Regions from separate parts of the Pseudomonas sp. EB271-G4-1 genome, predicted to be linked through region 3. Evidence: riboswitches for the same ligand, from Rfam matches in the RefSeq annotation. Region 3 holds a riboswitch; each other region holds the start of a gene.
What was found. A riboswitch is a leader RNA that binds a small molecule or an ion and turns the genes downstream of it on or off. The one in region 3 is predicted to bind cobalamin.
Positions count from the first base shown of each region.

Region 1: linked by a shared signal. The riboswitch ahead of cobO (cob(I)yrinic acid a,c-diamide adenosyltransferase) and the one ahead of AC3WWR_RS27450 (ABC transporter substrate-binding protein) in region 3 are both predicted to bind cobalamin.
Region 2: linked by a shared signal. The riboswitch ahead of AC3WWR_RS25180 (CbtB domain-containing protein) and the one ahead of AC3WWR_RS27450 (ABC transporter substrate-binding protein) in region 3 are both predicted to bind cobalamin.

Region 1 covers NZ_JBYTEO010000094.1:8,251-19,211, forward strand. Annotated here, with positions in the region: gene AC3WWR_RS28850 (adenosylcobinamide-GDP ribazoletransferase) at 1-706, opposite strand, end outside; gene cobC (alpha-ribazole phosphatase family protein) at 709-1,284, opposite strand; gene cobT (nicotinate-nucleotide--dimethylbenzimidazole phosphoribosyltransferase) at 1,281-2,336, opposite strand; gene cobU (bifunctional adenosylcobinamide kinase/adenosylcobinamide-phosphate guanylyltransferase) at 2,333-2,854, opposite strand; gene AC3WWR_RS28870 (cobyric acid synthase) at 3,003-4,454, opposite strand; gene cobD (threonine-phosphate decarboxylase CobD) at 4,451-5,443, opposite strand; gene cbiB (adenosylcobinamide-phosphate synthase CbiB) at 5,436-6,344, opposite strand; gene bluB (5,6-dimethylbenzimidazole synthase) at 6,341-6,991, opposite strand; gene AC3WWR_RS28890 (cobyrinic acid a,c-diamide synthase CobB) at 6,984-8,369, opposite strand; gene cobO (cob(I)yrinic acid a,c-diamide adenosyltransferase) at 8,366-8,977, opposite strand; cobalamin riboswitch at 9,061-9,295, opposite strand; gene AC3WWR_RS28900 (hypothetical protein) at 9,447-10,031, shown strand; gene AC3WWR_RS28905 (PQQ-dependent sugar dehydrogenase) at 10,100-10,961, shown strand, end outside.
Region 2 covers NZ_JBYTEO010000064.1:350-8,425, reverse strand. Annotated here, with positions in the region: gene cobN (cobaltochelatase subunit CobN) at 1-3,459, opposite strand, end outside; gene cobW (cobalamin biosynthesis protein CobW) at 3,463-4,524, opposite strand; cobalamin riboswitch at 4,624-4,835, opposite strand; cobalamin riboswitch at 5,030-5,254, shown strand; gene AC3WWR_RS25180 (CbtB domain-containing protein) at 5,377-5,571, shown strand; gene AC3WWR_RS25175 (CbtA family protein) at 5,583-6,287, shown strand; gene AC3WWR_RS25170 (cobalamin biosynthesis protein) at 6,284-6,697, shown strand; gene cobM (precorrin-4 C(11)-methyltransferase) at 6,781-7,527, shown strand; gene nfuA (Fe-S biogenesis protein NfuA) at 7,684-8,076, opposite strand, start outside.
Region 3 covers NZ_JBYTEO010000082.1:2,243-13,203, forward strand. Annotated here, with positions in the region: gene AC3WWR_RS27435 (glycoside hydrolase family 15 protein) at 1-601, shown strand, start outside; gene AC3WWR_RS27440 (lipocalin family protein) at 942-1,502, shown strand; gene AC3WWR_RS27445 (acetyltransferase domain-containing protein) at 1,583-2,749, shown strand; cobalamin riboswitch at 2,783-2,977, shown strand; gene AC3WWR_RS27450 (ABC transporter substrate-binding protein) at 3,124-4,137, shown strand; gene AC3WWR_RS27455 (FecCD family ABC transporter permease) at 4,134-5,150, shown strand; gene AC3WWR_RS27460 (ABC transporter ATP-binding protein) at 5,147-5,938, shown strand; gene AC3WWR_RS27465 (OprD family porin) at 5,960-7,294, shown strand; gene AC3WWR_RS27470 (hypothetical protein) at 7,335-7,940, shown strand; gene AC3WWR_RS27475 (avidin-fold protein) at 7,993-8,388, shown strand; gene AC3WWR_RS27480 (GFA family protein) at 8,420-8,815, shown strand; gene AC3WWR_RS27485 (winged helix-turn-helix transcriptional regulator) at 8,864-9,322, opposite strand; gene AC3WWR_RS27490 (MFS transporter) at 9,421-10,677, shown strand; gene AC3WWR_RS27495 (YkgB family protein) at 10,797-10,961, shown strand, end outside.

The DNA of each region.
Region 1 (10,961 bases), on a different contig from region 3:
CTGCTACTTCCAATAGCTCCAGCAACGCCCCTGCCGTGTCACCTGTCGTGCCGCCCAATCGGCGCAGCATCACCTGCCTCAGCCAGGCAAACAGCAGCGCCGCCAGCAGCAGCGCCCAAACGCCGTTGAACCCAGCGATCAGCACACACAACAAGGCACTGACCGCCAACACCTGCTTGCCCGCCAACCGCGGAAGATGATCGGCCAGCGCCTGGCCCAATCCACCGGGACGCACGTAGGGCGTGGTGAGGAACAACCCCAGTAACGCGCTGCGGCTAATCAGTGGGACGATGATCAATAGCACACTGTGCTGCTGCTCAATCAACGCTAGCAACGCGGCAAACTTGAGCAGCAACACCAGCACCAGCGTGACCACGGCGATCGGCCCGCTGCGCGGATCCTTCATGATCGTCAGCGTGCGCTCGCGGTCGCCGAATCCGCCCAGCCATGCATCGGCGCTGTCGGCCAGGCCATCCAGGTGCAGCGCGCCACTGAGCAGCACCCACGCCGTCAATAGCAGTGCGGCATGGAGCAGCAGTGGCGTGCCCAGCAACAGCCCGTTCAGCGCCCACAGAATCACGCCGAACAGCACACCCACCAGCGGATAAAACAGCAGCGAGCGCCCCAGTTCCTCAGGCGTTGGCATGCCCGGTAGACGAATCGGCAGGCTGCTGAGAAATTGCAGGGCGATCCAGAATGGCAACATGTTCAGCGCACTTCCCTCAAGACACCACCGGGCTCGACCAAGAGCGAGAACAGCGCGCCGTGCGCCACTTCGACATTGAGCAGTTGCTCGCGGGGCAAGCCCCGGGCGTGGGCCAGCAATAAACGCATGACCCCGCCATGACTGACCAGCAGCACACGCTCTCCGGCGTACGCCCCATGCAAGCGTGCGACCGCCGCGAGTACTCGCGCTGAAAACTCCGCGACCGGTTCACCCTCTGGCGGGGTAAACGAATACGGATCAGCCCAGAACAAACCCAGGGCCTGGGCGTCGGTTTCCATCAGTGCCGCGGCACTCTGTCCCTCCCAGGCACCGAAGTGCAGTTCCTGCAGGTCTTTGTTCAGCTCGATCGGCAGTCCTGCCTGCATCGCCAGTTCTTCGGCGAAACGCGCACAGCGCTGCAAAGGCGAGCTGACCAGGCGATCCCAGGGCCCCTGCCCCGCCACCGCCTGGCGCATCTGCGCCCAGCCCTTGTCGGTCAGCGCATCGTCAAGGCTGCCGCGCAAGCCGCCACCGAGTTCTGTTTCACCGTGACGCAACAAGTCCAGATGCAAGATCATGCCGGACGGTCCGCCACCGCCGCTTCGGCGAACGTCGCCATCTGCCCGTGCAGCTCGCAGGCCAGACGCAGCAATGGCACGGCCAGCGCGGCACCACTGCCCTCGCCCAGGCGCAAGCCGAGGTCCAGCAAGGGTTCGGCCTTCAGGGTTTCCAGCACATGACGATGGCCCGGCTCGGCTCCGCGATGACCGAACAACAGCCATTGGCGGCACGACGGATTCAAGCGCACCGCGACCAAGGCCGCGACACTGCAGATGAACCCGTCCACCAGCACTGCAATGCCTTGCTGGGCGCACGCCAGGTAGGCGCCCACCAGTGCCGCGATTTCAAAACCGCCCAGATTGAACAAGGTCTGCAGCGCATCGCCACGTTGAGCGCCGTGCAGCACCAGCGCGCGCTCGATCACTTGCGCTTTACGACTGACACCCGCCGCATCCAGCCCCGTACCCGGCCCGGCCAGATGCACCACCGGGCAATCGAGCAAGGCACAGGCCAGGGCGCTGGCCGCCGTGGTGTTGCCGATGCCCATTTCGCCACCGATGAACAGTTGCGCACCCATCGCAACGGCGCGCTCAACGCTGTCGCGACCGGCCTGCAACGCGCGTTCGCCTTGCGCCGCGGTCATCGCTGGCCCTTGGGCAAAATTCGCCGTGCCGGGCCCGATGTTCAGGTGTCTCACACCCGCCAGTTTCAACGACGGTGTGATGGTGCCCAGGTCGACCACTTCCAGGGAGGCGCCCAACTGCCGCGCCAACACACTGATCGCTGCACCGCCGCTGACGAAGTTGAGCAGCATCTGCCCGGTAACTTCCTGGGGATAGGCCGACACTCCCTCGGCCACCACACCATGGTCACCGGCAAAAATCGCGATCCACAACCGCTCCAGACTCGGCTTCACCTGCCCCTGCAGTCCGGCCAGTTGCACCGCCACCGACTCAAGCTGACCGAGTGAGCCGGCCGGCTTGGTCAGTTGCTGTTGACGGGCTTGCGCCTGCTCGACCGCCTGGGCGTCGATCGGTTTGCAGGGGTTCAGCCACCAGGTTGGGCTCATAAAGCAGTTCCTTTCAAAGTCAGGGGCAGGCCGGCAACGGTCAGGACGACACGCTGGCAACGCTCGGCCAGGGCTTGATGCAGCCAACCGGCTTCATCGACATAGCGGCGAGTCAATTCGCCCAGCGGCACGACGCCCATTCCGGTCTCGTTGCTGACAAAAATGATTTCACCCGGCAACGACGCCAGGCATTCGAGCAAGGCTTCGCGCTCGGCCACCAGACGCTCGGTGTCATCGAGCATCAGCAGGTTGGTCATCCACAACGTCAGGCAGTCCACCAGCAGGCAGCGCTCGCTGCTGGCGGTTTCGCGCAGGATGCGGGCCAGTTCCACAGGCTCTTCGATCAACGCCCATTCGGTCGGACGGCGGGCGCGGTGATGGGCGACACGCTCGTTCATTTCACCGTCCAGGGGTTGGCTGGTGGCGATGTAGGTCACTTGAAGGCCGCTGTCTGTCGCCAGCTTTTCAGCCAGGCGACTCTTGCCGGAGCGGGCGCCGCCGAGGATCAGTTGGAGCATGGTTTATTCCATAAAATGTGCAGTGTCATGACGGGCCCCTTCGCGGGCAAGCCCGCTCCCACAGTTGTTTGGGTTGGTCACAAAACTTAAGTACACCCGTTAACCCTGTGGGCGCGGGCTTGCCCGCGATGGGGCCAGCACGGCCAACTTAAAAACCACAGAGCTCGCGCAACAGCCCGGTATCCAGATGCTTTTCAACCAGATCCGCCAAGCGCTCGATATCCCGCTCGCGTAAGCCGTGGTAATCCACCTCCTGCACATTCTGCAAACCCGCCCATCGCAACAGCGCACTGCACGCCGCCGGGGATTCAAACAGGCCATGCAAATAGGTGCCGAAAATTTGCCCATCGACACTCTGCGCGCCATCGCAACGACCATCGTCCAACTGCACGGCGGCATTTTCCAGGGCAGGTCCGGTGGTAACGCCAGCGTGAATCTCATAGCCGCAGACCTCGGCATTCTCCAGTGCAAGACGCCCGCGCACGTTGCGTAGCTGCTTGTGTTCTTCGAGCTGCGTGGTGAATGCCAGCAGGCCCAGGCCATCACTGGACCCCGGCGCGCCTTCAAGTCCCAGCGGGTCATGCACCTGCTCGCCGAGCATCTGCAGGCCACCGCAAATACCCAGGACTTTGCCGCCATAGCGCAGGTGTCGCGAGATCGCGGCGTCCCAGCCATTGGCGCGCAGATAGGCCAGATCGCTACGCACGCTTTTCGAGCCTGGCAGAATGATCAGGTCGGCCGCTGGAATCGCCTGGCCGGGGCCAATGAATTGCAGGTCCACTTGCGGGTGCAGGCGCAGTGGATCGAAATCGGTGTGGTTGCTGATGCGCGGCAGCACCGGCACCACCACCTTCAACAGCTGCCCGGCCTTGTCGGCCTGGCGCTGGTCGATGCCGTCCTCGGCCTCCAGGTGCAGGTCCATCACGTAAGGCAGTACGCCGATCACCGGCTTGCCAGTGCGCGCTTCCAGCCAGTCGAGACCGGGTTGCAGCAGGGCGATGTCACCGCGAAAACGGTTGATGACGAAACCTTTGACCCGCACCTGCTCGGAGGGCGACAGCAGTTCCAGGGTGCCCACCAGGTGAGCGAAAACCCCGCCCCGATTGATGTCGGCGATCAGCACCACCGGGCAATCGACCGCTTCGGCGAAGCCCATGTTGGCGATGTCGCCAGCGCGCAGGTTGATCTCGGCCGGTGAGCCCGCCCCCTCGACCATCACCACTGGATACGCTGAGCTCAAGCGTTCGTGGGACGCCAGCACCGCTTGCATCGCAATGGATTTGTAGTCGTGATAGGCCACGGCATTCATCGTGGTGACTGCACGCCCATGGATGATCACCTGGGCGCCGGTATCGCTGTTGGGCTTGAGCAGCACCGGGTTCATGTCGGTGTGGGGCTCAAGAAAAGCAGCCTGGGCTTGCACGGCTTGCGCGCGACCAATCTCGCCACCGTCGGCAGTCACCGCGCTATTGAGCGCCATGTTCTGCGGCTTGAACGGCACCACGCTGACACCCTGGCGCGTAACCCAGCGGCACAGTGCCGTCACCAGCGTGCTTTTACCGGCGTCGGATGTGGTGCCCTGCACCATTAGCGTGGTCATTGGCTTTCCCTGGTGAAGGCGTCGAACGCGCAGTCGAGGCGGGCCCAGTCGGCTTCATCGCCAGGCAGGCCGAAACGCAGGCTGCTGTTGTGGGTGAACAGGCGCAATAGAATGCCGCGCCGGGCCATGAACTCGTGCAGTACTTCGGCGCGCTCGGTGATTAGCCATTGGAACAAGGCGCACCCGCCTTGGGGTTGGAAGCCGTGCCGGGTCAACAGGGTGGCCAGCCGCGCACTGGCCTCATCGGCGCGCTCGCGCTGCCGAACGTGCCCTTCGGTGTCGCGCAGGCACGCCTGGCCCAGCACTCGGGTCGGCCCGCTGACCGCCCACGGCCCTACTTGCTCGGCGAGCAACTTGAGCAACTTGCGCTCAGCCAGGACAAAACCCAGGCGCACGCCGGCCAGGCCGAAAAACTTGCCAAAGGAGCGCAGCACGATCAAGCCTACCTGATGGGCAAACGGCGCCACACTCAGGTGCGGCGTGTTGTCCATGAAGGCCTCGTCCACCACCAGCCAGCCACCGCGCGGGGCCAGGCGCGAATGCCAGTCGAGCAGCCGGGCGGGCGTCAGGTTCAGCCCGGTTGGATTATTCGGGTTGACCACCACCAGCACGTCGAGGCTATCGACGAAGAAGTCGACCTCCTGCTCCAGCACTTCGCGCACGATGTAGCCATTGCGCCGCCACGCCTCGGCATGTTCGGCATAACAGGGTGACAGTACGCCGACCTTGCCCGCCCGCCGCAAACGCGGCAGCAACTGGATGGCCATCTGCGAACCGGCGACCGGCAACGCTTGCAAGGTGCCGTAGTAGTCGCAGGCCGCCTGCTCCAGACCGTCATTGGTTTCCGGCAATCGCGCCCAGGCCCGTTGCGGGATGTCCGGCACTGGAAACGGCCAGGGGGCCAGGCCGCTGGACAGGTCAAGCCAATCGGCTTCATCGATGCCGTAATCGTGCGCCGCCTTGCGCAGTCGTCCGCCGTGCTCAAGCATAAAATTCAGACCCCACGCACAGAATCAGCAGCCACAACCATACCCCACGCTGCACCAGTTGCCAGCCGCGGTCGATGGCGTCGGCATCCGCCGGCACGCCCTCGCCCAGCGCCGGGCGCTGATGCAGTTCACCGTGATAAATCGCCGGCCCGCCCAGCTCGACGCCTAACGCACCGGCCCCCGCCGCCATCACCGGACCGGCATTCGGGCTGTCCCAGGTTGGCCCCTGGGTACGCCAGCATTTCAACGCCAGTCGGGTCTTGCCCAGCAGTGCATAGGTCAGCGCCACCAGGCGCGCCGGAATGTAATTGAGCACGTCGTCGATCTTGGCCGCCGCCCAGCCGAAACGCTCGAAGCGTTCGTTGCGATAGCCCCACATCGCGTCCAGGGTGTTGCTCAAACGGTAGAGCACCACGCCGGGCGCACCGGCCACGGCAAACCAGAACAGCGCGGCGAACACCGCGTCGCTGCCGTTTTCCAGCACCGATTCGGTGGCGGCACGGGCCACGGCGGTTTCATCCAGATCACTGGTTTTGCGGCTGACCAGATAACTCACGCGTTGGCGCGCTTCTTCAAGGTCACCGCTGCGCAAGGCCTTGGCCACCGGCGTGACGTGCTCGCCGAGGCTGCGCATGCCCAGGGCGCAATAGAGCGCGAGAATCTCGACGATCCAGCCGACGTACGGCGCCCATGAGAGCGCCGTGGCCAACAGGGTCAGCGGCACTACGGCGATCACCCACGCGGTGACCCCATGGCTGCGCCAGCCGCGACCGCCACCATTGAAACGTTGCTCGATGCGCTCGGCGAAACGGCCAAACGCCACCAGCGGATGCCAGCGCTTGGGCTCACCCAGCAGCGCATCCAGCGCTACCGCGGCGACACTCAACAACGCCACACTCATTGACTCACTCCCCAATAATTTTCGTACAGCAGCTCACTCAACGGACGCGCCTGCGCCCAGCCTTCGAGCACCAGCATTGGCGCCGGATAGAAGGCCTTGACCGGTCCCAGGCAGAGAATGGCCAGGGGCTTGGCACCAGGCGGCAGGCCCAGCAGGTCCGCCAAGGCTTGCGGTTCGAACAGCGAGACCCAGCCCATGCCCAGCCCTTCGGCGCGGGACGCCAGCCAGAGGTTCTGGATGGCGCAAGACAACGAGGCCAGGTCCATTTCCGGCAGGGTGCGACGACCGAAGATGTGCCGTTCGCGATCGTCCATCAACGCGGCGACCAGCACTTCGGCGCAATCGTTGATGCCCTCGACCTTGAGGTGCATGAATTCGTCGGTGCGCTCACCCAGGGCCTCGGCGGTGCGGATACGTTCTTGCTCCACCAGCTGTTGGATCTGGCCACGCAAGGCTCGATCGCTGATGCGGATGAACCGCCAGGGCTGCATCAGGCCGACACTTGGGGCCTGATGCGCGGCTTCGAGCAGGCGTCGCAGCAGCTCGGGCTCGACCGTGCCGCCGGCGAAGTGACGCATGTCGCGGCGTTCACCGATGGCGCGGTAGACCGCGTCGCGTTCGGCCTGGCTGAAGGCGTTGTCAGTCATGGCTCTTCGCGAGCAGGCTCGCTCCCACATTTGATATGCGTTCCCCTGTGGGAGCGAGCCTGCTCGCGAAGGCGTCCGTCCAGTCAGGCGCAAACAAAGCGGCAATCGCTGATGGATTGGACGGGAAATAAAAGTGCACGTAAGAGGCCGTCATCCGCCCCTCACGATAAACCGCTTCGGCCCCACGCCCGCCGTTAGGACTCAGGCCACGGGCAATCGGAACAAGCTCGGTCGTGGTCAACGAATGGTGATAGGTATGCCCGCGCAAAGAACCTTCCGGCAGCTCAACCGCTTGCAGAGCCAATGCAGCAAGGCGCTTTTGCATCACCGCGTCGCCCTTCAACAAGCCGACCAGCTCGGCACGAGTGCCCTCGACATCGGTCAGCGAATCGAGCAAATAAAGCATGCCGCCGCATTCGGCCAGCAAGGGTTTGCCTGCCGCGTGGTGGGCGCGGATGGCGCTGAGCATGGCAGTGTTCTGCGCCAATGCCACGTGGTGCAATTCCGGATAGCCACCCGGCAGGTACAGGCTGTCGGCCTCTGGCAAACCTGCATCACGGATCGGCGAGAAAAACCGCAGCTCGGCGCCCATCGCCCGCAGCACATCGAGACTGGCGCCATAGGTAAAGGCAAACGCTTCGTCACGGGCCACGGCGATGCGCACGCCAGCCAGCAAGGGCTCGACTGTCACCACATCGGGCGCGGCGAATTCCACCGCCGGCGGCAGTTCGACTTCGCAACTGCCGGCCAGGGCCTCGGCCGCCGCATCGAGGCGCACATCCAGGTCATTCAACTCGCTGGCCTGCACCAGGCCAAGGTGTCGACTCGGCAATTCGATCCCGGTCTCCCGTGACAAGGCGCCATACCAGCGCAGGCCTTCGGTCAGGCTGCCTTCGAGCAGTTGCGCGTGGCGCAGGGTGCCCACGCGGTTGGCCAGCACGCCGGCAAACGGCAAGTCCGGCTGATAACGCGCCAGGCCCAGGGCCAGTGCGCCGAAGGTCTGGGCCATGGCGGTGCCGTCGATCACAGCGAGCACCGGCACGCCGAAATGCCGCGCCAGGTCAGCGCTGGACGGCGTACCGTCGAACAGCCCCATGACACCCTCGATCAGGATCAGGTCAGCGTCGCCGGCGGCCTCCCACAACAGGCGGCGACTGTCCTGCTCGCCGACCATCCACATGTCCAGTTGATACACCGGCGCACCGCTGGCGCGTTCGAGGATCATCGGATCGAGAAAGTCCGGGCCGCACTTGAACACGCGAACCTTACGGCCCTGGTTACGATGCAACCGGGCCAGCGCAGCGGTCACGGTCGTCTTGCCCTGGCCGGACGCCGGCGCAGCAATCAGCACCGCCGGGCAACGTCGAGGCTGGTTCACAGCTCCACGCCTTTTTGCGCCTTGATACCGGCCTGGAAGGCGTGCTTGATCATGCCCATTTCAGTGACGGTATCCGCCAGTTCAACCATCTCCGGCTTGGCGCCGCGACCAGTAACCACCACGTGCTGCATAGGCGGACGCGCCTGCAAATCGCTGAGCACCTGATCGAGATCGAGGTAGCCGTGCTTGAGGGCGATGTTCAGTTCGTCCAGCACCACCAGGCCGATGGACGAGTCGCGCAGCAGTTGCTGCGACACCGCCCAGGCCGCTTCGGCAGCCGCGATGTCGCGCTGGCGATCCTGTGTTTCCCAGGTGAAGCCCTCGCCCATCACATGAAAACGCACCTGCTCGGGAAAGCGCCGGAAGAACAGCTCTTCACCGGTGCTGTTACGCCCCTTGATGAACTGCACCACGCCGCACTGCATGCCATGACCCATGGCACGCGCCAGCATGCCGAACGCCGAACTGCTCTTGCCTTTGCCATTGCCGGTCAGCACCAGCAGCAGGCCACATTCGTTTGGGGAATTGGCGATGCGTTCGTCGATGACGGCCTTTTTGCGCAGCATGCGCGCCAGGTGACGTTCGTCACGATCAGGATTGTCAGACATGGGGGAGCTCTCCGTTGAGGCAGGATTAACGGCGGGCAGGCACAAGAATAGACGGCAAGAAGCCTGGCATCGCCCACCGTGATGCCGCTTGGATGGATCAGGCCGGTCTCCGGGCTCATGAGCGGCGTGACGCCTCGCTGCGCGCCTTCCCGCATCGATGGATCGACGCAGTGGCTTCAAGCGCAGTTTTCACTCATTTACCGTTGCGGGGGCAGCGCCGGGATCGCAGGGCTTCATCGACTGAAGCGCTCACTCACCGGCTTCCCTGTTTCACTCTGTCGACCCAAGCCACAGAGCACCTGAAACAAGCGGCGAAGGTTAGAGGGTTGGGGGTGGAGCGTCAATTGAAGACAGGGTGCCGGAACGAATAACTGCCAACCATTCATAAAATGACGTCAATCTTGTGTCACACTCACTTCAGTGATATCAATTTGCCACAATCTCACAACACAATAATAAGGTGAGCCCTATGCAAGGCATGATCATCAGTAATCCGAAGCTGGAATTCCTGCGTCCGGTGCTGGAGCGCTGGTTCGACTGTATCGATCGTTATAACGCCGTTCGCGGCGACAACGAGACACCCTACTGGCTCGATGAAAAAGCCAACCTCGGCCTGCTTTCTGCCGCGGCATGGATGGCTGAGATGGTCACACTGCAACAATCGCCCACGCGCAAACAGACCGAAGAAGGCGAACGCAACGGCCGCGCCGACCTGTTTATCGCCACCACCGAAGATCGCGCCTGGCTGCAGGCCACGCAGCGCTGGCCACGCGTTAACAGCCTGAACCTGACCCAGGCCTTGCTGGACATCACCAGTGACGCGAAAAAAATCAGCTACGCCAGCGACCTGAGAATCGGCTGCCTGTTCGTCGCTCCCCACAAGAGCCAGCAAGGCGCCACCCCGGAGGAACTCCAGGACATGGTCGATGACCTGCAAAAGGAGCATTGCTGCGCCGTGGCCTGGTATTTCCCCTATGCCTATCGCAAATTGCGCAATGAAGCCGGTCACTATCACCCAGGCATTGCCGTGTTGCTCAAGGAAGCTCGCGGCTAAAGGTTGAACCATCGGGCTTTGCCGCTTCTCTATGATTTAAGTCACTGCATTCATAGGGAAGGTCAGCAATGCGCACATCCGAGCTGGTTTTCGTCATCGCATTAGCGGGAGGGCTCGTCGCCTGTGGCGAAACCGCCCGCTTGCAAGTCACCGACGGCATCGGGCCGTCCCCCAAGCTACCGGAACCGAACAAGACGCTGTTCCCGACAATGAACATCGCCCCGGCCATTGGCTGGGCGGACGGCGCAAAACCCGTCGCGGCCAGCGGTACTCATGTCGGCGCATTTGCCGAGAACCTCGATCATCCACGCTGGCTTTATGTGCTGCCCAATGGCGACGTGCTGGTTGCCGAAACCAATGCCCCGCCCAAACCCGATGACAACAAAGGCATCAAGGGCTGGATCACCAAGAAAGTCATGGGGCGCGCCGGTGCCGGCGTGCCGAGCCCGAACCGCATCACCCTGCTGCGAGATGGCAACCACGATGGCGTTGCCGAAACCCGCACGGTATTCCTGGAAAACCTCAACTCGCCCTTCGGCATGACCCTGGTCGGCAATGACCTGTACGTGGCCGACACCGACCGGCTGTTGCGCTTCCATTATGAGAACGGCAACACGGCAATCCAGAACAAACCGATCAAGGTCGTCGACTTGCCAGGGGGCACCCTGAATCACCACTGGACCAAAAACGTCATCGCCAGCAAGGACGGCAGCAAGCTGTATGTCACGGTGGGTTCCAACAGCAACGTCGGCGAGAACGGCATGGACCAGGAGCAAGGGCGCGCGGCGATCTGGGAAGTGGATCGCGCCACCGGCAACCACCGGATCTTCGCTTCAGGCCTGCGCAACCCCAACGGCATGGCCTGGGAGCCGCAAAGCGGTGCGCTGTGGACCGCCGTGAATGAGCGGGACGAAATCGGCAGCGACCTGG
Region 2 (8,076 bases), on a different contig from region 3:
CCGGGAGCGGATCACCCGGTTCAGTTCTTCCTTCAGGGTGCGGATCTTCGGCAGGTCCGGCTGGCTGTGATCGCCGTGATAACTGGCCGCCGCCTCGCCACTCAGGCTTTCCACGGCAGCCAGCATGCCACCCTGGAATTGGTAGTAATCATTGGAATCGAGCAGGTCGTGCTCACGGTTATCCTGGTTTTGCAGCACCGCCTGTACCTGGCTCAGGCGCTGGGAAAACTGCTCACGGGCCACCGTACCTTCATCAGACCCGCCGTACGCGTAGCCACCCCAATTCAGGTAAACCTCGGCCAGGTCCTCGCGGCTTTGCCACAGGCGACCATCGATGGCGCCCTGCACGCCTGCGCCATACGCGCCGGGCTTGGCACCGAAAATGCGCCAGCCGGCCTGCCGCCGCGCCGCGTCTTCATCCAGTCCCGATTGCAACAGCGCTTCACGCTCGGCGCGCACCTTGGCTGCCAGCGGATTCAAGTCATCCGGCTCATCGAGCGCGGCGACCGCTTGCACGGCCGCATCGAACAGGCGGATCAGGTTGGCGAAGGCATCGCGGAAGAAACCCGATACACGCAAGGTCACGTCCACCCGCGGACGATCAAGCAGGCTCAGCGGCAGAATTTCAAAGTCGTCCACCCGTTGACTGCCGGTGGCCCAAACCGGTCGCACGCCCATCAACGCCATGGCCTGGGCGATATCGTCGCCGCCGGTGCGCATGGTCGCAGTGCCCCAGACCGACAGGCCGAGCTGACGCAAATGATCACCATGGTCTTGCAGGTGACGTTCGAGAATCAGGTTGGCGGACTGGAAACCGATGCGCCACGCGGTGGTGGTGGGCAGGTTGCGTACGTCCACCGAATAGAAGTTGCGCCCGGTGGGCAGCACGTCCAGGCGACCGCGACTCGGCGCGCCACTGGGGCCTGCCGGGACGAACCGGCCGCCGAGGGCGTCGAGCAGGCCACGCATTTCTGCGGGGCCACAGGCATCCAGCCTGGGTGCTACCAGTTCGCGCAAATGCTCGAGGATAGCGTTCACTTCAGTCCAGCAAGCCTCCTTTGGGAGGTTCTCACAGGGGGCATTCAACACCTGTGAAATAAGCTGTGCGGCGAACAGTTCGAGGCGTTCGCGGGTATCGCCCGTGGTGCGCCAGGGTTCACCGCTGACCGACAATAATTCGCCGGGACGCGGTCCGCTCCACGGCTCGGCCAGCGCGCAATCCAGTGGGTCGAAGCCCAGCGCGAACGCCTTGGCCAAGGCCCGCAGCACACTCGATTGCGCGCCACGGCCATCGCCCCGGGGAATGCGCAGCAGCGCCAGCAACGTATCGATGCGCAGCCTTCCGGCCGGTGACTCGCCAAAAACATGCAAGCCATCGCGGATCTGCGACTCTTTCAAGTCGCACAGGTAAGTGTCCAGGCGCGGCAGCCAGATCGCCGCATCCGCATCGCTATCGAGCTGATCGTCCAATTGCAGCTCGCGGTCTATGTGGGTGTCCCGGACCAATTGCAGGATGTCGCGCTGCAGTTCCCGCGCTCGCCGTGGATCGAGCAATTGCGCTTCGTAGTATTCGTCGGCCAGCAACTCGAGATTACGCAGCGGGCCGTAGGTCTCGGCGCGGGTCAGTGGCGGCATCAGGTGGTCGATGATCACCGCTTGCGTGCGGCGCTTGGCCTGGGCGCCTTCACCCGGGTCGTTGACGATGAACGGATAGATGTTCGGCAACGGCCCGAGCAGCGCATCCGGCCAGCAGTGCTCCGACAACCCTACGCCCTTGCCCGGCAGCCATTCCAGGTTGCCGTGCTTGCCCACGTGGATTACGCCGTGGGCGCCGTAGGTATTGCGCAACCAGAAATAGAACGCCAGGTAGCCATGGGGAGGCACCAGGTCCGGGTCGTGATACACCGCACTTGGATCGACCTGGTAACCCCGCGCCGGCTGGATGCCAACGAAGGTCAGGCCAAAGCGCAACCCGGCGATCATCATCCGCCCGCCACGACACATCGGATCACTGTCGGGCTCGCCCCAGCGCTCCAGCACGGCCTGGCGATTGACTTGCGGCAACGCGTTGAACATCAGCAGGTAATCGTCCATGGCCAGGCTTTGCTGGCACGGGCGTTGATCGAGGGTTTCGAGGTCGTTGCTGACACCGCCCAACAATTGCTGGATCAACGCGGTGCCGCTGGCAGGCAGATCGGCTGGCAGCGGATAGCCTTCTTTATGCAGCGCACGCAGGATATTCAAAGCCGCAGCCGGTGTATCGAGCCCGACGCCGTTGCCTATCCGACCATCACGGGTCGGGTAATTTGCCAGAATCAGCGCTATGCGTTTTTCGCCATTGGGCAACCGCGCCAGATCGATCCAGCGCCGCGCCAGTTGCGCGACAAAGTCCATGCGTTCTGGCTGAGCGCGATAGCAGACCACGTCGGACTGACTGCGCTCGCTGCGCCAGGCCAGGTCCTTGAAGCTGATCGGGCGACTGATGATGCGCCCGTCCAGTTCCGGCAGCGCAATGTGCATCGCCAGATCGCGGGGGCCGAGGCCTTGTTCGCTGGCTCGCCAACCCGGTTCATTGTCTTGGGCGCAAATGGCCTGGATCACCGGGATATTGCGGCGAAATGGCCGCAAGTGCGGTGCCTCCGGACTGGATTGGGCGAAACCGGTGGTGTTGAGAATCACCCCCGCCTCGACTTCATCCAGCCAGTCCTCGACCACGGCAAGGCAGCCAGGCTCTTTCAGGCTGGCCAGCGCAATTGGCAACGGGTTAAGCCCCGCCGCCTGCAAGCGCTGACAGAAAACATCAATGAATGCGGTATTCGCCGCTTGCAAATGCGAGCGATAGAACAGCACCGCCGCCACTGGCTGACCGCTCTGCCACTGGGCCCGCCAGTCGCTCAGCGCCGCAGGGCTTTTTTGTGGGTGGTAAATCGCCGTACGCGGCAAGGTGTGCGGCTCGGCCCAGGCGTAGTCGCGATCGAGCCAACGATTGGCCAGGCAACGGAAAAAGTCGAGGGCATTGCCCATGCCACCCTGACGCAGGAATTGCCAAAGCCGGTCGCGATCCCCAGCGCCCACGGTGCTCAGATCACTGAGCTCCGGGTCCGGTCGATCATCGCCCGGCACCAGGATCAGCTGTACACCCCGCTGCGACAACTCCACCAGCCGCTCGACGCCATAGCGCCAATAGGCAATGCCGCCGTGCAGCGAAATCAGGATGACCTTGGCATGGCGCAGGACTTCGTCGACATACAGATCAACTGATGCATGGTTCTGCACCTGCATCGGGTTGGCCAGGCGCACGCTTGGGTAGTCTTCGGGCAACTGCTGCGCCGCTTCGGCAAGCAACGCCAGGCTGGAGTCGCCGCTGCACAGGATAACCAGCTCGGCGGGGGTTTGCCCTAGGTCGGCAATGTTGTCATCCGACACGAATCCGCCGGGCTGGGTCCTGAGCAGGTGCATGGGTTACACGCTGAGCGCGGCGCGCAATTGCGCTTCGAGCGTTGTGGCGTCCAGCGCCTGGCCAATCAACACCAGACGGGTGGTGCGTGCTTCTTCAGCGCTCCACTGGCGGTCGAAATGCTTGTCGAATCGGGTGCCCACGCCCTGGATCAGCAGGCGCATCGGTTTGTTCGGGACCGCGGCGAAACCTTTGACGCGCAGGATGCCGTGCTGCACCACCAGTTGGGTCAGCGCATCCATCAGCAGGCTTTCGTCGGATGCCGGCAGTTCGATGGAGATCGAATCGAAGGCATCGTGGTCGTGATCGTCTTCGCCTTCATGGTGGTGATCGTGATGGCTGTGACGGCTGTCGATGTGTTCTTCGGACCCGGCACCGAGGCCGATCAGCACGTCCAGCGGCAGGCGCCCGCTACTGGCTTCGATGACTTTCACCGCTGGCGGCAGTTCCTCGGCGACTTCCAGGCGTACGCGTGCCAGGTCTTCAGGGCTGATCAGGTCGGCCTTGTTGAGGATCACCAGGTCGGCGCTGGCCAACTGGTCGGCGAACAGCTCGTGCAAAGGCGATTCGTGATCCAGGTTCGGGTCGAGTTTGCGCATGGCGTCGACTTGATCCGGGAACGCGGCGAACGTGCCAGCCGCGACGGCCGGGCTATCGACCACGGTGATCACCGCGTCAACGGTGCAGGCACTGCGAATTTCCGGCCACTGGAAGGCCTGGACCAAAGGTTTTGGCAGGGCCAGGCCGGACGTTTCGATCAGGATGTGGTCTAGGTCGCCACGACGGGCCACCAGTTCGCGCATCACCGGGAAGAACTCTTCCTGTACGGTGCAGCACAGGCAGCCGTTGGCCAGTTCGTAGACACGGCCGTTGGCCTCTTCTTCGGTGCAACCGATAGAGCACTGCTTGAGGATTTCGCCGTCAATGCCCAGCTCGCCGAACTCGTTGACGATCACCGCGATGCGGCGGCCCTGGGCGTTGTCGAGCATGTGCCGCAGTAAGGTGGTTTTGCCCGAGCCGAGGAAGCCGGTGACGATGGTGACGGGGAGTTTGGCCAGTGTTTTCATCGGATGCCCTTTGGCAAGGTGGCGGGCATACGGGACGAGAACCGGCAACGCACACGCGCGCAGGAAGCGTTCGCCACCGGATCACCCCGCCCGGTTGTAGTGAGAATCTGTATCGAGGCAGGTCTCCTGGCTGACGGCTGGCCAGTCGTTGGACTGGCGGTTGCTGCGCCTTCCCGCGCGCGCCATGGCTGGCGCATGCAGTGGCATGGCAGAAACTGAACCGTTCACAGTTGCGGGGGCAGCCGCGGCATTGACCGCGTTCCCTTCTTAGCTTCGACAAACGCCGAAGAACCTCGAAAGCGCAAGGCTACGCATGGTATCGGGGCGGGTCAATGTTCACATGATTCCTGCGGTGCGCCCTTCGCGAGCAAGCCCGCTCCCACACTTGAGGGTCTGCCCTGAAGGAACTCGGTCAAATGTGGGAGCGGGCTTGCTCGCGAAGGGAACGACTCGATGTTCAAGTGAGAACCCTTGCCAATTGACGCCCGCCCCCCGCCCATGCTCTCCTACGCATCTTGTTACGGGTGCCCTTCACAGGGTGAAACGGGAAACCGGTGAATCATGTGCTTTACTTCAGGCCATGTCAGTCCGGTGCTGCCCCCGCAACGGTAAGCGAGTGAAGCGTCAGATCCACTGTGCCAATGCGGCATGGGAAGGTGACGCTGGAAGGTTCAGGCTAACGCCTGCGCCCCTCGTGAGCCCGGAGACCGGCCCGCAACACAAAGTGACCATCACCATCACTTCAATCAACAAACCCGCGGTGGGCGGGCGCTGTTCGGACTTCTGCGCGCTCGGTCGTGCGGAGTTCTGCTTGCGCTCTTATTCCCCGCTGACCGAACAGAGGGAAGCGCCATGTCGATTATCAGCAGCACCGGCCACAGCAATGCCGCCAGCAGCACCACTACCCTGTCCCAACGCCTGACCGCGGCGATTTTTGCGTCAATCCTCGGCGCCAGCCTGGTGTATTTCGCCGGTTTCTCGCACATCGAAGCAGTGCACAACGCCGCACACGATACGCGCCACAGTTCCGCGTTCCCGTGCCATTGAGACCTGTCGACATGATCAAGCGTATTGCGCAAACCGCAGGTTTCACCGGGTTGCTGGCCGCCCTGCTGCTGACCCTGCTGCAAAGCTTGTGGGTTTCACCGCTGATTTTGCAGGCCGAAACCTACGAACAATCAGGACCAGCAGCGGTTGAAGTTCATGAACACGCCGCTGGTGTAGCCGCACATACCCACGATGCCGAAGCCTGGGAACCGGAAGACGGCTGGCAGCGCGTGCTGTCGACCACTGGCGGTAACCTGGTAGTGGCGGTTGGTTTCGCCCTGATGCTCGCTGGTCTCTACACCCTGCGCGCGCCGACCAAAACCTCCCAGGGCCTGCTCTGGGGCTTGGCTGGCTACGCGACATTTGTGCTGGCGCCGACGCTTGGCCTGCCACCTGAGTTGCCGGGCACCGCGGCTGCCGATCTGGCGCAACGCCAACTCTGGTGGATCGGCACCGCCGCCTCCACCGCTGTCGGTATCGCCCTGATCGTGTTCAGCCGTCACTGGCTGATGAAAGTCCTTGGCGTGGCGATCCTTGCGGTGCCTCATGTGATTGGCGCTCCGCAACCGCAAGTGCACTCGATGCTCGCTCCAGAGGCACTGGAAACTCAGTTCAAGATCGCTTCGCAGCTGACCAACATGGCGTTCTGGCTGGCCCTGGGCCTGATCAGTGCCTGGTTGTTCCGCCGCAAAAGCGATGGTCAATACCCCGCATGACAGGCCTCAGCGCAGCGCCGACCCTGGTGGTCGGCCTGGGCTGCCAGCGTGGCTGCCCCGTCAGCACGTTGCGGGCACTGCTTGACCAGGCACTGCAGGCGCACCAGATCGAACTGCATCGGATCAAGGCCCTGGCCAGCATCGACTTGAAGCGCGACGAACCGGCGCTGAACGAACTGGCCGAACAGCTTGGGTTACAGATGATGTATTTCAGCAGTGAACAACTGGCGAGCTATCAACCCCGACTGAGCCATCATTCGGACATCGCCTTTGAACGCACCGGGTGCTATGGCGTAGCGGAAAGTGCCGCCCTGGCACTGGCCGAGCAACTGGCCAACGGCCCGGCTACATTGCTGATCCCACGCCAAAAATATGCCCAGGCTACCCTCGCATTGGCTGGCGCCGCGTAAAATCCCCGATAATCTGCGCATTCGATCATGAGCATTCTTCATCTGAAGCCTTGCCCAGCGTCCCTTTTCAACAGGAATCCTTAATGACGGTCTACTTCATTGGCGCAGGTCCCGGCGATCCCGAACTGATCACCGTCAAAGGCCAGCGGTTGATTCGCACCTGCCCGGTGATCATCTATGCCGGCTCGCTGGTGCCCGCCGCCGTGTTGGAAGGGCACTGCGCCGAACAGGTGGTCAACAGCGCCGAACTGCACCTGGAACAGATCATCGAACTGATCAAGACGGCCCATGCCAATGGCCAGGACGTGGCGCGCGTGCATTCCGGTGACCCGAGCCTGTACGGCGCAATAGGCGAGCAGATACGCCACCTGCGAGAACTCGGCATCCCTTTTGAAATAGTCCCCGGCGTGACCGCCACGGCCGCCTGCGCTGCGCTTCTGGGCGCGGAACTGACCTTGCCGGACGTTTCGCAGAGCGTGATCCTGACACGCTACGCCGACAAGACCGAGATGCCCGCGGGCGAGGAACTGGGCAGCCTGGCGCAACACGGGGCGACCATGGCGATTCATTTGGGGGTCAAACACCTGCAGAAAATCCTGGCCGAACTGCGGCCGCATTACGGCGCAGACTGCCCAATTGCGGTGATTCACCGGGCGACCTGGCCGGATCAGGACTGGGTGGTGGGGACGCTTGAGGACATTGCCGACAAGGTGGAAGCCAAGGGGTTTCGGCGCACGGCGCTGATTCTTGTGGGTCGGGTGCTGGGCAGTGAGCAGTTCAGCGAGTCGTCGCTGTATCGTGCGGGGCATGCGCATCTCTACAGGCCATGATGATCGTTCCCACGCTCTGCGTGGGAATGCAGCCCGGGACGCTCTGCGTCCCCTCTAAAGCCGAACGCGGAGCGTCCGATGAGGCATTCCCACGCAGAGCGTGGGAACGATCGGCGCTCACGATGGGCGCCGTTTTTTCATTTTGCAGCGAACACCTTAGTAGTAGGCGTTTTCTTTCTGCGTGTGGTCGGTCACGTCGCGCACGCCCTTGAGCTCGGGAATACGCTCGAGCAAGGTGCGCTCAATGCCTTCCTTCAAGGTCACGTCAGCCTGGCCGCAGCCTTGGCAACCGCCGCCGAATTGCAGGACGGCAATGCCGTCTTCGACCACGTCGATCAGGCTGACCTGGCCGCCGTGGCTGGCCAACCCAGGATTGATCTCGGTTTGCAGGTAGTAGTTGATGCGCTCGTTGACCGGGCTGTCGGCGTTGACCATCGGCACTTTGGCGTTTGGCGCCTTGATGGTCAACTGGCCGCCCATGCGGTCGGTGGCATAGTCGACAACGGCATCGTCCAGGAACGCTTCGCTGAAATGGTCGATGTAAGCGGT
Region 3 (10,961 bases):
CGAACGCTATGGCTTAGAGGGCCCCGTTGCGGCCTGGCGTCGAACCCGCGAACAAATTCATGCGCAGGTCTGCGAAGCTGGCTTCGATGTGAAACGTAAGTGCTTCACTCAGCATTACGGCAGTACGGCGCTTGATGCCAGCCTGCTACTCATCCCACTGGTAGGCTTTCTGCCGCCGGACGATTCTCGAGTACGATCCACGATCGCTGCGATCGAACGCGAACTTGTGGTCGACGGCCTGGTGCTGCGCTACCGCGTTGAGACTGCGACGGCCGTCGACGGCCTACCGCCAGGCGAAGGTGCCTTTCTGCCTTGCAGTTTTTGGTTAGCCGACTGCCTCGCCGTGACCGGTCGTCAAGTTGAGGCCGAGGCGCTGTTCGAGCGCCTGCTAGCTTTGCGCAACGACGTTGGCCTGCTCGCCGAGGAGTTCGACCCTCGCAGCGGACACATGCTAGGAAACTTCCCGCAGGCCTTAAGCCATATGGCGCTTATCAATACCGCACGATTGCTTTCACTGGCGCCGGGGCAGTTAGATGAATCGAGCCGCACAGGTGAGCGGCTGGTAACCACGAACGCCAGGCCATGTCCCCCGCACGAATGACTGCGTTACCGAGAATTCCTATCGTCGCGTCGGCCGTTCACCAGCGTGCATTTGAAAGCCGTCTAACTTGCAATTATTGGACATTCAGCTGTCACCGATTGAGTTTCAAACACATTGCACCGCGAGCCTAGAGAGCACTTATAAAACCCGGGGTCATTCACATCTATGCAGCAAACTCGCCTGGCTCAACAAGCACGGCCGCCGTTCATCAGTACCAAATTGGAGCGATACAATGGATTGAACTGGCTTTAGGTCTATCGTTGAACCTAAGAACCAGGTTGTTCACCAGACTTTCCAACGGCAAAAGGGGTATGAGTCGCCAGTTTTGAGCGATAGTGCTATGCGCAGAATACTTGACTACTTTTTTACTGGCCTGATTTGGGCCGGTTTGAGTTCTACCGTTTCTGGTAATCAGGCAGACAGCCCCAATCGCTCATTGCAACCTGTCGTCAGTATTGATCTTCCTCGGTTCATGGGCATCTGGTACGAGATCGCCCGAACCCCCAATCAGTTTCAGAAAAAGTGCGCGGGCTTCACCCGCACCGATTTTCACCTGCAAGCCGACGGTACCGTGCAAGCGCTCTACCGCTGTCGATTGCGCAATGGCCAACCCTATCTTTTTATCGCCACTGGTCATCAAGTGGGTGATACCCACTCTCCAAAGCTTAAAGTGCGTTTCGCGCCAGAATGGCTGTCGTTCCTTCCGGCAGTGTGGGGGGACTACTGGATTGTAGATATTGACAACCAATATCAACTGGCCGCCGTCAGTGAGCCGACTCGCAAATATTTGTGGATTTTGTCTCGAACAACTCACGTAGCCCCTCAAGCTTACGCAGCCCTATTGAAACGACTGAGAAACAAAGGTTTTACGGTAGAGCGGCTGCTGATGACACAGCAATAGGGTGTATGTTACGTTATAACAACATAGAAACTGTCGATTGCTAACCGACAGCGTGACCCACCCCCTGCCTGCGACTTTCGATGACAAACCTTGTTCAAATCCCGCCCATCACCCGCCTGGGCCAACGCCTGACGTCCATCGATGCCCTCAGGGGCCTGGTGATTATTTTCATGCTGCTGGACCATGTGCGCGAGACGTTCTTCCTGCACCGCCAGGTCACCGACCCGATGCTCGTCGACAGCACGGAGCCAACGTTGTTTTTCAGCCGCACCCTCGCACATTTGTGTGCGCCGGTGTTCGTTCTGCTCACTGGACTGTCGGCATTCCTGTACGGTGAGAAGCACCAGGGCACGCCGTCGATGTTCCTGTTCAAGCGTGGCCTGTTCCTGGTTGTGCTGGAGTTCACCCTGGTGAATTTCGCCTGGACCTTTCAGTTCCCGCCTGCTGTGATCTACCTGCAGGTGATCTGGGCGATTGGTGTCAGCATGATTGCTCTCTCTGTATTGGCCTGGCTACCTCGGCCAATATTGTGTGTCCTGGGCCTGGCCATAGTCGGTTTGCACAACCTGCTCGATCCCCTGCACTTCCCGCCCGGATCGGCGCTGCACCTGCCTTGGGCGATTTTGCATGATCGCGGCTGGATCGAATTCTCCGACCACTTGCGCCTGCGCACCTCCTACCCCGTGCTGCCGTGGATCGGCGTCATCGCCCTGGGTTACTGCATCGGTCCGTGGTTCGCGCGCTCTACCTCGTTCGCAATGCGTCAGCGTTATCTGTTGCTGACAGGTGCCTGTGCATTGATCGGTTTCATCGCCCTGCGCCTGGTCAACGGTTATGGCGAAGCGCAGTGGGTGGTTCATGAAAGCACGACAGAAACCCTCATGAGTTTCTTCAACATCACCAAGTACCCCCCTTCCCTGCTGTTCCTGTGCCTGACACTGGGCGTGGGGCTTTTACTGCTGCTTGGCTTCGAGCGGGCCCGGCAGCGCCAATGGATCAGCATCCTGGCGGTATTTGGCGCGGCACCGATGTTTTTCTACCTGCTCCATCTGTATGTGCTGAAAATGCTTTATCTGCTCAGCGCGGCATTTTTCGGCCTGAACCAGGGCGACTACTTCGGCTTCCACGGCATAGGTACCGTATGGCTGATCGCCGTGCTCCTGGCGGCAACGCTGTATCCACCGGTGCGCTGGTTCGCCGCATTGAAGGCGCGTCGTCGCGATATCGCCTGGCTCAAATACTTCTGATCAGGCGATGGGTTCGCCTCGGGCGGCATGATCGACTACCATGCCGCCGCCGGTTCCCAAACGGGATTAATAGGGAATCCGTGATGCTGCCAACGCATCAAACGGAACTGCCCCCGCAACTGTAGGTGCCGAGCCTGCTCCTGAACTGCCACTGGGATCGATTCCCGGGAAGGCTGGAGCACGCCATGACGCATCAGTCAGGAGACCTGCCGGCCAAGCAACAAATCACTAACCGGCGGGGTGTCCGGGAAGGACATCTGCGCGCGCGTCACTCAGGTGATGGGCCTTGCACTGCTGTTTTCGGCAGCGCTCGATGATGTGTTTTCCAGACCTTGCACCCTGGCTGCGTGTACGGTTCAAATGGAGATTGCATCATGCTGTTGCCGCGCTTTTTCGCCCTCGTCACCGGCCTGGGACTTTCTGCCCTCGCCTGTGCCTCCCCTACTCATTACCCGCTGACGATCGAGAACTGCGGCAGCACACTGACGTTCACGCACGCCCCTGTCCGGGCGGTGACTATCGGCCAGGCCGGCACCGAAATGCTCTTCGCCCTGGGACTCGGTGACAAACTGGTCGGCACTTCGCTGTGGTTCAATGATGTGCTGGGCAAATACAAGGGGCAAAACGACAGGATCGAACGCCTGGCCGATAACGAGCCGAGTTTCGAGTCGGTCATCGGCAAGCGCCCGGAACTGGTCGCTGTCGAACTTGAGTGGATGGTCGGCCCGCAAGGCGCAGTCGCTACCCGCGAGCAGTTTCACGAACTGCAGATTCCAACCTATCTCATGCCCTCGGACTGCGAATCCAAGGACAACCTGGTGGGGGCCGACGGCACCCGCCTGCAGCCGTTTCGCATTGACAGTCTCTACAAGAGCATTACCCAGCTGGCCGAGATTTTTGATGTCCAGGCGCGCGGGCAGCAACTGAACGCGCAACTGCAGGCCAGCCTGGCCAAGTCCATTGCCGCGGTGCAAGGCAAAGACCTCACGCACACCAGCGCGCTGGTCTGGTTTTCCAGTGCCAGCCTGGACATCGATCCCTATGTCGCCGGGCACAAGGGCATCCCCGACTTCATGCTGGGCACCTTGGGCGTGCGCAATGTGGTGCAGTCCGACGAAGAGTGGCCAACCGTTGGCTGGGAAACCATCGCCAAGGCCAACCCGACATTCCTGGTCATCGCCCGCATGGATCGCCGGCGTTTCCCGGCTGACGACTATCAACGGAAACTGCAATTCCTGCGCAGCGATCCCGTGACCCGCAACATGGACGCGGTGAAAAACAACCGCATCATTATCCTCGACGCCATGGCCATGCAGGCCAGCTTGAGAATGTTCGACGGTCTCGAATCGCTGGCAACGGCCATCAACCGCTACGACCTGCCAAAATGACCGCAACGCTGATTCGCACTCTGCTTGCACTGGTGATGCTGCTCGTGGCCGTGATCGCCGGCGTGGCCATCGGTGAAACCCGCATCGAACCCGGCGTGGTGTTCCAGGTGTTGGCCAATAAAATGTGGATGGCCGGGTATGTCCTCGATCCTATCGATGAGGGCATCGTCTGGAACTACCGCCTGACTCGCGCGTTGGTGGCGGCGGCTTGCGGGGCGGGCCTGGCGACCTGCGGGGTGATCCTGCAATCGTTGCTGCGCAACCCGTTGGCCGATCCCTACCTGCTTGGCATTTCCGCGGGGGCCTCGACGGGTGCGGTGCTGGTGGCGTTGCTGGGCCTGGGTGCCGGAGCAATTTCGATGTCGGCCGGGGCGTTTGCCGGCGCCGTCGCCGCCTTCACCGTCGTGGTATTGCTGGGCCGTGCCAGCGGTTCGCCCGGCAGTACCGGCCAGATCATCCTGGCGGGCATTGCCGGTTCACAACTGTTCAATGCGCTCACCGCGTTCCTGATCACCAAGTCGGCCAGTTCCGAACAGGCTCGCGGCATCATGTTCTGGCTACTGGGCAATCTCAGTGGCGTGCGCTGGCCCTCCGTGTGGCTGGCTGTACCGGTTGCGGTGGCCGGCCTGGCGGTTTGCCTGTGGCACCGGCGGGCACTGGATGCCTTCACCTTTGGCGCCGACTCCGCGGCCTCACTCGGCATTGCGGTTCGTCCCGTGCAATTTCTGTTGATCAGTTGCGCCGCCCTGGTGACGGCGGTGATGGTGTCGATTGTCGGCTCTATCGGTTTCGTTGGACTGGTCATTCCCCACGCCGCAAGGCTGTTGCTGGGCACTCGGCATACCCGCCTGTTGCCGGCGAGTGCGCTGGGCGGTGCGGTGTTTCTGGTGGCCGCCGATGTGCTGTCGCGAACCTTGATCAAGGGCCAGGTAATTCCGGTCGGCGTGATTACGGCATTGGTCGGCGCGCCGGTGTTTGCGCTGATCCTGGTCGGTCGGAGGAATGCCCGATGAATGCGCTTGCGCCGGTTACCGACGAAACCGTGCTGAGTTGTTCCAGCCTCGGATTGCATATCCGCGAAGTTGAACTTCTGCACCAGATTCACCTGGACATTCGTCGTGGCGAAACCCTGGGCCTTGTCGGGCCCAACGGCTCTGGAAAATCCACCCTGCTCAAACTGCTGGCCGGCGTGCGTGGGCCCAGCCGGGGAGCGGTCCATCTCAACGGCCAAGACCTCAAGGCCCTGTCCCGGCGAACCATCGCCCAAACCCTGGCGGTGGTTGAGCAGCAGGCCGACACCCTGGATGCGATCAGTGTGTTCGATGCCGTGGCCCTGGGCCGAACGCCGTGGTTGTCGGCCTTGAGTCCATGGTCGAAGGCGGACGAAGACATCGTCCATCAAGCCTTGCGCGACGTCGATGCGACGCATCTTTGCAGGCGCACGTGGCGTAGCCTCTCTGGCGGCGAGCGTCAGCGCGTGCATATCGCTCGCGCCCTGGCCCAGCGCCCGCAGATCCTGTTGCTGGACGAACCGACCAACCACCTGGATATCCAGCACCAGATGGCGATTCTGCACGTTGTTCACGCATTGCCCGTGACCACCGTGATTGCCCTGCACGACCTCAACCAGGCACTCACCTGCGATCGTCTGGCGGTGCTGGAAAAAGGGCGCTTGGTGGCCCTTGGCAAGCCGCTCGAGGTGTTGACCCCGCGACGCCTGCTGGAGACTTTCGGGGTGCACGCGCACTACCTCATTGACCCCTTCGACGGCACGCACATCCTGCGCTTGCGCTCATCCTGATTTGTTTGTGGACACCCCGGAATGCATACCCGATCAGCCATTCTCTTCGCCCTGGCAAGCCCTCTCGCACTCGCCGATTCAGTTCAATCGCAAGCCAAGGGATTTATCCAGGACAGCGCCTGGAGCGTGCTCAATCGCACGGTTTACGACCATCGCGAGTACCTCAATGGCGCCCGCAATGGCGCTGCGCGTAATGCCTACAAACCGCGTGATGAGCGTAATGGCTACGCCGAAGAATGGGCCTACGGGCTGATGGCGACGGTGCAATCGGGCTTCACCCAGGGCTTGATCGGGGTGGGCATGGATGCCCATGCCTACCTCGGGGCACAACTCGACAGCGGCGGTGGCCGCGCAGGGAAAGCGCGATTGCTCGGTCTCGACAACCAGGGACATCCCAAGGATGCGTTCAGCCGCGGCGGTGCGGCACTCAAACTGCGCCGGTCATCGACCGTGCTGAGCTATGGCGAACAGCGCGTGAAAACGCCGGTATTCAGTTCGTCCGATAGCCGTCTGCTCCCGGAGACCGCCACCGGGGTGTTTCTCACAAGCAACGAGTTCGAGGCGCTGACGCTGGTAGCTGGTCATTTCAGCGAAAGTACCGATCGGAACGCCAGCAGCCATGACCAGGGCTTTGTGGTCAACTACTCCAACGCCGTGAAAGGCAATGCCTTCGATCTCGCGGGCGTGGTCTTCACACCGGCAAAGAAGCTGACCGTCAGCGCCTATACATCGCGCTATGAGGACACCTGGAACCAGCATTACCTGGGTAGCTCCTTCATCCAGCCGCTGGATGAAACCCGCGCGTTGTCGATCAACCTGAACCTGTACCGCACCACGGATGAGGGCAAGTCGCTGTCCGGCAGGATCGACAGCACGACCTGGAGCCTGATGTCCACTTACACCCAAGGCCCCCATGGCTTCAGCCTCGGCTATCAGAAGGTGGACGCCAACACACCGTTTGACTACGTCACCCGTGGCGCTATCTTCATCAGCAACGCCGTCCAGCTGTCGGACTTCAACGCTCCCCATGAACAGTCCTGGCAAGCCCGCTACGATCTCGATGCCAGCCCCTGGGGGTTACCGGGCCTGTCCATGAGCGCCGCCTATGTGCGCGGCAGCCGGATCGATGGAAGCCATGTCGACCCGCAAGGCGGCTACGCCTACCTGGGTTATGGCGAAGGCGGCAAACATTGGGAGCGTGACCTGCAGGTGCGCCATGTGGTGCAAGGTGGCACGGCGAAAGGCACCACCCTGTCGTTGCAATACAATGTGCATCGGGGCAATACCGCACAGGCAGAACTGGACACCGACCAGATACGCCTGGCTGTGGAGTATCCGCTGACGGGAAGGTTTTGACGCGTGCCGCAATGACGCAATTAATGGAGCAGTCATAACAATGATCCTGGTTGTTGAAGGTATCAGCGCCAGTGGGAAAACCACTTGGTGCGCCGAGCATGGAAAGCAGCATGTCATTCCCGAAAACGGCCGTTTTGATAACGAGCCGGACCGGATAAAGAATCCAGTCGGAGCAGCCACCTTTTGGGCAGAGCGAAACGTGGATCGCTGGCAACAAACGTTGGCCATGGAAAACACCTCTTCGTGGGCCTTATGTGACAGTGATCCTCTCAAGCTCCACTACATCTGGAGCCTTTGGCAAATCGGCGAGGCGAGCGAACCCGAGTGGCGGGTAGAGTTGGACGCTACAAGAGAAACGATCGCACAAGGACGTATTGGCTTTGCTGACTGTTATATTGTTGGCCGCATCGATCCCCAGCTCGCGCGCGCGCGTGCCAAAGCAGACACCACCCGCCGACGCAGCAAATTCGAGCTACACGTGCGCCTCCAACAAGCGCTGCTGACTTGGTACTCAGCCATGGATGAAGTGCTTCCCGGCAGAGTGCGATTCGGGTTTCCTTCAAAAATGCCCACCGTCGGCAACCTTGATGGGAGATATTCGGTAACGGCATTTGATCAAATGATCGCATCGCTCCCCGGAAAGTAATCAGTACTCCAACGCTAAGATGGACCCTCTCCACTACAAGGAAGCAACATTCATGGAAAGCCCCTTTTCTCAAGTCACCGAACGTTTGAACAATCGCCGATTCACGGTAGCAGGCAATACCCACGGGCTGTCCGGTGCAGGCACGGTGTTTCACTACCAGGTCGAGGGAGATGCCATTTCAAGTACCTACCAGGGCGGCAAGATCCGCATGGGCCATCAGGTCGGCCGCGTGACAGGCCCCGAGACCATCGAGCTGCTTTTTCATTGCCTGACCACGGAGGGTGAGATTCTGTCCGGCTGGTCTCGTGGCACGGTAGGCGTTGATCACGAGGGGCGGACCACCCTGTCCTTCGTATGGGGTTGGTTGTCGGGTGCGACTGGAGGTGGGGAGTCGAGCTACGTCGAGCTTGTCGCTTGGCAAACGCCGTCAGACTGCAAAAAGCCGTGATCTTCACACAGTGCCCAAACCGGAGGACAAAATGAAAGGAAGCTGCGCTTGTGGGGCTGTAGGCTATGAGATCGACAGCATTGATATGCCGATCAGCCATTGTCACTGCAGCACCTGCCGCAAGACCCATGCCGCTGCTTATGTCTCCACGGCTGGCGTGTTGAAAGAGCATTTCAGGTGGACACGAGGCCTGGACGCGTTGAGGCCTTTCGAGTCAACTCCCGGGAAGATCCGACACTTCTGCTCGCACTGCGGATCGCACCTTGCGGCAGAGCGTAACGGCTCAAGCGCGATGATCGTGCGCGTGGCGACGCTGGACGAGGATCCTGGTTCCAGGCCCGAATATCACATCTGGACGGAGCAGGACGTGGCGTGGCTGAATGGGGAGGGTCTGCCAGGGTACTCACAATGGCAGCCTGGGCGATGATGGAAAGTTTGCTTGGCCCTCACCACTTCTGGAATGACAACAGCCGATTCACGACTCGCCATCAACCAGTCTAACCCTGTGGCAATCAGCGGGCCCCAGCGTCTGCCCGCTCGCTGAGCGCACCTCAATCGGCATCAACGGCTTGCCGGACGCATTGTCCAACAGCACAGAACGGGTCTCCTGCGGCTCGAACAGGAATCGTTCGCCCCACTGCCTCATGCAGACCACCAACGGAAAGATCTCCCGTCCTTTCTCTGTCAGCACGTACTCCTTGTAGGCGCTGCCATCCGACGCCGGTCGGATGTCGAATATCCCGATCTCGACCAGAGTCTTCAGTCGCGAAGCCAGAATATTCTTGGCCACGCCCAGGCTCTTCTGAAATTCGCTGAACCGGCGAATGTCGTCAAAGGCATCGCGGATGATCATGAGCGACCAGCGATCGCCAATGGCTTCCAGTGTTCTTGCGACCGGGCATTCGTTGCCTTGTGGCGTAGCGTCGTCGAGCATTTTTTACTCCCGGGAATGTGGTTGCAATTTGAAACCTGTCATGCCAACAATAGATTCAGGTTTTAATTTGCAACCAGTTTAACGCCACGGAGGCGCACATGACAGCAGATACCGATTCAGCGGCCCAATGCCTGGTCAGGCGGCCTGGGCAAATCGGCGAATGCACCGGGTTCGAACACTCTCCAGGGCTTTCACCATCGCTGACGTTATTGTTTTCCATCACCTGCGCACTTGCAGTCGGCAACGTTTACTTCGCGCAACCGTTACTCGATTCCATGGCCCAGAGTCTGGGCGTGGACTCATCTATGATCGGGATTGTGGTGACGGCCACCCAGGTGGGTTACGCGCTGGGGCTGCTGTTCATCGTCCCGCTGGGGGATCTGGTCAATCACAAGCGGCTGATTCTGGCGCAAGTGCTGCTGTCGGCGTTGGCGCTGGCGGCGGTCGGTGCTGCCCAGCAATGGCTGGCCCTGTTGAGTGCCATGATCGTGATGGGCCTGCTGGCCGTGGTCGTACAGGTACTTGTGGCATACGCCGCCGCGCTGGCAACGCCCTCGCAACGCGGGCAAGCCGTCGGGACGGTAACCAGCGGGATTGTCCTGGGCATTCTTCTGGCGCGGTTTACCTCTGGCGTGATTGCGGACATCGCGGGCTGGCGCGCCGTGTACTTTGTGTCTTCAGGGCTGATGCTTACGCTCGCGGCGGTGCTGTGGAAAAGCGTGCCCGTAACGGCAGTGCCAAGGCATCAAGACAGCTACCTCACGCTCATCCGTTCGCTGTTCACCCTATTCATTACCGAGCCCACGTTACGCGCCAGAGGCCTGTTGGCGATGCTGATCTTTGCCGCTTTTTCCGTGTTGTGGACGTCCATGGTGCTGCCCTTGAGCGCCCCGCCGCTGTCGCTGTCACACACGGCTATCGGCCTGTTTGGCCTGGCCGGCGTCGCCGGTGCCCTGGCGGCCAGAAGAGCCGGTCGCTGGGCCGATCAAGGCCTGGGGCAACGAGTGACCGGCATTTCGCTAGGGCTCCTGACGCTGTCCTGGTTGCCCATTGCATTCGCCCAGACGTCCCTGGTCGCCCTGGTCTGCGGCGTCGTCCTGCTCGACTTTGCGGTGCAGGCAGTACACGTCAGCAACCAGAGCATCATCTTCGCCGCACGACCCGACGCGCACAGTCGCATGGTCGGCGCCTACATGTGCTTCTACTCGGTCGGCAGCGCGCTGGGAGCCGCCGCAGCGACCCAGGTTTATGCGCTTTGGGGCTGGATGGCCGTCAGCCTGCTGGGCGCCTCGATCAGTGCTGCTGCTCTGGTCTTGTGGTTTTTCTCGTCGCCAAGTCAAGACGATCTGCACTGAATGCAATACGTTCTGGCGCCACGAGCATGGCATCCAAGGCAACACTGTCCGCACTCCCAACGCACACCGCGCCGGGTTGTTGATTAGCGTTCCTCACCACTCTCCTGGAAGCCTTGATCATGAAAACCTTAAGCATCGACAACAGCAGCACCAACGTACAAAGCTCTTCCACGCTCGGGATCAAAACCATGGCGCTTGGCACCTATGGTGCCTACTTTGCACTCGCCGTCATTTACTTCTGGTTTGGCGGGATGAAGTTCACCCACTACGAAGCCGTCGGGCTG